2 regions of the Paraburkholderia sp. IMGN_8 genome follow, and region 2 is predicted to be linked to the other one. Evidence: riboswitches for the same ligand, from Rfam matches in the RefSeq annotation. Region 2 holds a riboswitch; the other holds the start of a gene.
What was found. Region 2 has a riboswitch for glycine ahead of gcvT (glycine cleavage system aminomethyltransferase GcvT). Riboswitches for the same ligand answer to the same signal wherever they lie in the genome.
Positions count from the first base shown of each region.

Region 1: it holds a riboswitch for glycine, as region 2 does, so the genes downstream of both, WN982_RS29740 (D-amino acid dehydrogenase) here and gcvT (glycine cleavage system aminomethyltransferase GcvT) in region 2, are expected to answer to the same signal.

Region 1 is NZ_CP150901.1:1,903,415-1,905,612, forward strand. Features, by position in the region: gene WN982_RS29740 (D-amino acid dehydrogenase) at 1-1,044, opposite strand, end outside; glycine riboswitch at 1,219-1,313, opposite strand; gene WN982_RS29745 (LysE family translocator) at 1,606-2,198, shown strand, end outside.
Region 2 is NZ_CP150900.1:64,806-67,003, forward strand. Features, by position in the region: gene gcvT (glycine cleavage system aminomethyltransferase GcvT) at 1-935, opposite strand, end outside; glycine riboswitch at 1,016-1,173, opposite strand; glycine riboswitch at 1,196-1,297, opposite strand; gene WN982_RS00265 (hypothetical protein) at 1,440-1,796, opposite strand.

The sequences.
Region 1 (2,198 bases), on a different replicon from region 2:
CGAAACCTCAGGAAAATACCGTCGAGTCCACTCGACCAGCGGCGCAATCCGATCCGCCCGAATATCCCGATTGAACCCGTTAATCTCCGCCGTCCCGGCAACTCGAAACCTCTCCGCCCCAAGCCGGCTGGTAACGATCTTCGCGCTATCGTCGAGCAAACTAACCCACGGCGCCCGCTGCTGACTCACTGCATCATCGAGACAAACAGTGATCGAATACCCCTTCACCGGGTACACATTAACGTGATCCCCCAGCATCGCGGCAAAATCCCGGCTCTTCACGCCGGCACACACCACAATCCGCTCAAAAGCAAACCGCTGCTGCTCACCAGCAAGATTGACCAGGAGCGTAAACCGCCCATCGGCCGGCTGCTCGATCGCGGTAATCTCCGCATCGTAATGAAATTCAACCCCATGCCGTACGCAAGCCTGAGCAAGCCCACGAGTGAACTTGTGAATATCGCCGGTGGAATCAGACGGCGTAAAAAACCCGCCGTAAAATTCGCCCTGCAGCGTCGGCTCAATCGCATGCAACTCGCTCGCCGTCACAGGGTTGCGGTCAAGCCCGCCCTCGCGCAGCAGTTCGTTCACCTTGCCGGCGGCATCGAACTCCTTGCGGGTCTTGTAGATGTGCAAAATGCCACGCCGCTCCAGATCGAAGTCGATCCCTTCGCTCTCGGCAATGGCAAACAGATGCTCCCGCGCCGCGATCGCAAGCCGCACGGTTTCGACGGTGTTGGCGCGGTAGTGCGGAATCTGCCGCAGGAATTCGCCCATCCACGAATACTTGTGCCAGGTGGGCATCGGATTGAGCAGCAACGGGGCGTCGCGGGTGAGCATCCAGCGCAAGCCCTTGAGCACAGTGGCCGCGCTGTTCCAGACTTCGGCATTGCTGGCGGACAACTGCCCGCCGTTGGCGAACGACGTTTCCATCGCCGCATAGCGATGGCGTTCGAACACAGTGACGTGATGGCCGCGCTGCGCCAGAGCGTGAGCAGTCGTGACGCCGGTAATCCCGGCGCCGATGATGGCGATTCGTGACATGACATGGTCCAGAGTAAATTGAGCATCACCGGTGTCGATTTCCTGTCGAAACCGGCGTTGATGCCCCATCTGTCCATGTACCTGAGAGTTTCATCCCGTCAGCACGCATGCAGGTTGCAAGCGGTGTGCAGGATTCCCCTTCGGTGGGCGCGCACGGCGCCGCTCTCCAGATGTTCCAGCTGCGCGGTCCTTTTTGCCTGAGAGTTTCCGGGGCGGTTGCTCCGTCGGCGTCGTCACAAACGTCTGACGATCTCTCCCGCGCTGCATTGCAGAACGACACGACAATACCGCCCAAAAATTATCGCCGCAAGTGTTTCCTGCGATGCACCGCGCAATCGGTGTTCTGAAGATTCGTGCTTAAGGCCGTTCTTTGGCGGCCAGCGCTCGTCGCTCGTCGCTCGTCTATCGCGACACGACGCAAACGGAGACCCACGCGTTCGGCGATATGAATGGCATTCAACTGCCGATGCGGATTATTCAAGCCCGGGTCCAAGCGTGGGTCCGTGGCATAAGTTATATTTGGCCGCATTGCCTTCGTACATTTTCCCTGAGGAGTTTGCCGTGCCCGCTGCCACAACGCTGCTTGCCTTCGCCCTGGTTTCGCTCGGCATGGTGCTCACGCCTGGGCCGAACATGATCTATCTGATCTCGCGTTCGCTCTGCCAGGGGCGGCGTGCGGGGCTTGTATCGCTTGGTGGTGTCGCGCTCGGCTTCGTGTTCTACATGTTCTGCGCCGCCTTCGGCATTACCGCGCTGCTGCTGACGGTGCCTTATGCGTATGACGCGTTGCGTTTCTGCGGTGCGCTCTACCTGCTGTATCTGGCGTGGCAGGCGGTCAAACCCGGCGGACGCTCGCCGTTCCAGGTGCGCGATCTGCCGCACGACAGCCGCCGCAAACTGTTCACGATGGGACTCGTGACGAACCTCGCGAATCCGAAGATCGCGGTGATGTATCTGTCGCTGCTGCCGCAATTCATTTCGCCGGGGCACGGCAGCGTGCTGGCGCAGTCGATCGCGCTCGGCTGCGTGCAGATCGTGGTGAGCGTCACCGTCAATGCGTTGATTGCCAGCATGGCCGGTTCGATTGCCGGGTTTCTCGCCGGACGGCCGGTCTGGCTGCTGGTGCAACGCTGGTTGATGGGCACCGTGCTCGC
Region 2 (2,198 bases):
TGCGGCGTGACGACTTTTTGATGAGCACGCAGCACGCCTGCCGCCTTGCCGTTGTCCTTCAGCAGGATCAGGCCGACGAACGCGGCCTGCGAGCCGTTCGCTTCGAGTTTCGATTTGCCGACGAAGTCGCGCGGCGAGGTCAGATCGACGGTCCATGCGAGGCCGGCGTCGAGCGGCGAGACGTTGTCGTCCATATCCTGGCCGTACAGATTCATGCCGGCTTCGAGGCGCAGCGTGTCGCGCGCGCCGAGACCCGCGGGGCGCACGCCTTGCGCTTGCAGCGCGCCCCACAGCGCTTCGACGTGAGCCGCCGGGACGATGATTTCGAAGCCGTCTTCGCCGGTGTAGCCGGTGCGGGCGACGGTCAATTCGCCGAACGGCGTATCGGCGACGCGCGCGGCGTTGAAGGGTTTGAGCGATTCGGTGGCGGCGCGCGCGACCGGCACGGTTTGCCAGACTTTTTCGCGCGCATTCGGACCTTGCACGGCGACGATCGCGTAATCGCGGCGCGGCGTGATGGTCAGGCCGAAGCTGCCTTCTGCGTTGAGCTGGCCGAACCACGCGATGTCTTTGTCGGCGGTGCCGGCGTTGACGACCACGCGGAAGTGATCTTCGCCGAAGTAATAGACGATCAGATCGTCGATCACGCCGCCGTTCTGGTTCAACAGACAGGAGTAGAGCGCGCGGCCCGGCGTTTGCAGCTTGGCGACGTTGTTCGCCAGTGCGTATTCGAAGAAGGCGCGTACGCGCTCGCCGGTGAAATCGACGACGCACATGTGCGACACGTCGAACATGCCGGCGTCGGTGCGCACGGCGCGGTGTTCGTCGATCTGCGAGCCGTAGTTGACGGGCATATCCCAGCCGCCGAAATCGACCATGCGGGCGTTGAGCGCGCGATGGGTGGCGTTGAGCGGGGTGTGTTTGAGTTCGGTCATGGGGCCTCGGGCGTCTCGCGAAACAAAAAAGGCCATGCGGCGCTACGCCTCGCGGCCTGATGCCTGCGAGCGATGCGTTGCATGACCCCTCTGTCCTCGATACCTGAGAGATTGCGCTACCGGGCGATGTGATTCGAATCGCTACGGTGAAGCGCGCGCCCCTTCGGTGGGCAGCCTGCCTAAGTCTGAATCATGTTCACGACGCAGACGGCTACTGCCGCTCTCCAGAGTGCGAAAAACCTGAGCCGTGAGGCGGGTTTTTCGACGCGGTCGGTCCTTTTGCCTGAGAGTTTGCGGGTGTGCCCCTTCGGCGGCGCGGCCTGCTGAATAGTGCGGCCAGCGCGCTCTCCCGACGCGTGCGGCGAATGTACGCGAGGGCCGGGGGCTTGTCAAATAAAGGCCCGCAAGGAGCTTGGTGATTGGCGCTGCAGGATGGCGTGCGTCAAAAAAAGCGCGGGACGTGATGCCCGCGCGGTTGCTGTTTTAGTGCCTGAGTTGGCGCGATTATTCGCCGATGGCGTGGGCTGCGTTGTCCAGTTCCTGGTTCAGCACGCGCTGTTCGTCGCCGGAGATGCCGCCACCGTGTTGCGCGGCCATGTCGTGGGCTTCCTGACGGATCACGTCGAGCCGATGGTGCAGCGCGGCGCCTTGCGGGGGCGGGTAGTAGCCCTCGTTTACGCGGGCGTCGATGCGGCGGCTGAGATTATCGATGCGGCCGTCGACCTGATGGAGGCGCTGATCCGCAATTTGCTGTGGGGATGGGCGCGGTGCGGGCGCCGGCGCGGGTTGGGGGGCCACCACGCAGGCGGCCAGCGAGGTGAGCAATGCGCATGCGGTTAGCGCGCAGATAGAACGATGCATGGACTCTCCGGGTTTTGTTTTGTTGCTTGGAATAGGAACGGTTTTGCCTTGCCGGGGGCTGACGTCTCGGTTGGTTTTTTTGTAACTGGATATTCCTTTCGGGTTGTTAGTTTTGCGGTTTTTTGCCTGCGCGGCGCTTTGTGTCTGTGTGCCTGCGGGGTTGGCCTTTCCTTGATTTGTTATTGGTTTATTAGCGTCGCCCCTGTGCGGGGCAGGCACTTACTTTCTTTGCCGCCGCAAAGAAAGTAAGCAAAGAAAGCGGCTTCACACCGCTAATTCTTAAGCGGGTCCCCTGGCTTGGAGGAGGTAGTGGAGCATCTGGAATCGGTGCTCCCGCACACTCGGCGTTGGTGACAAGGCAGTCATTCTTCCGGCGGCGCTGCGCGCGCCGCAGCGGTACTT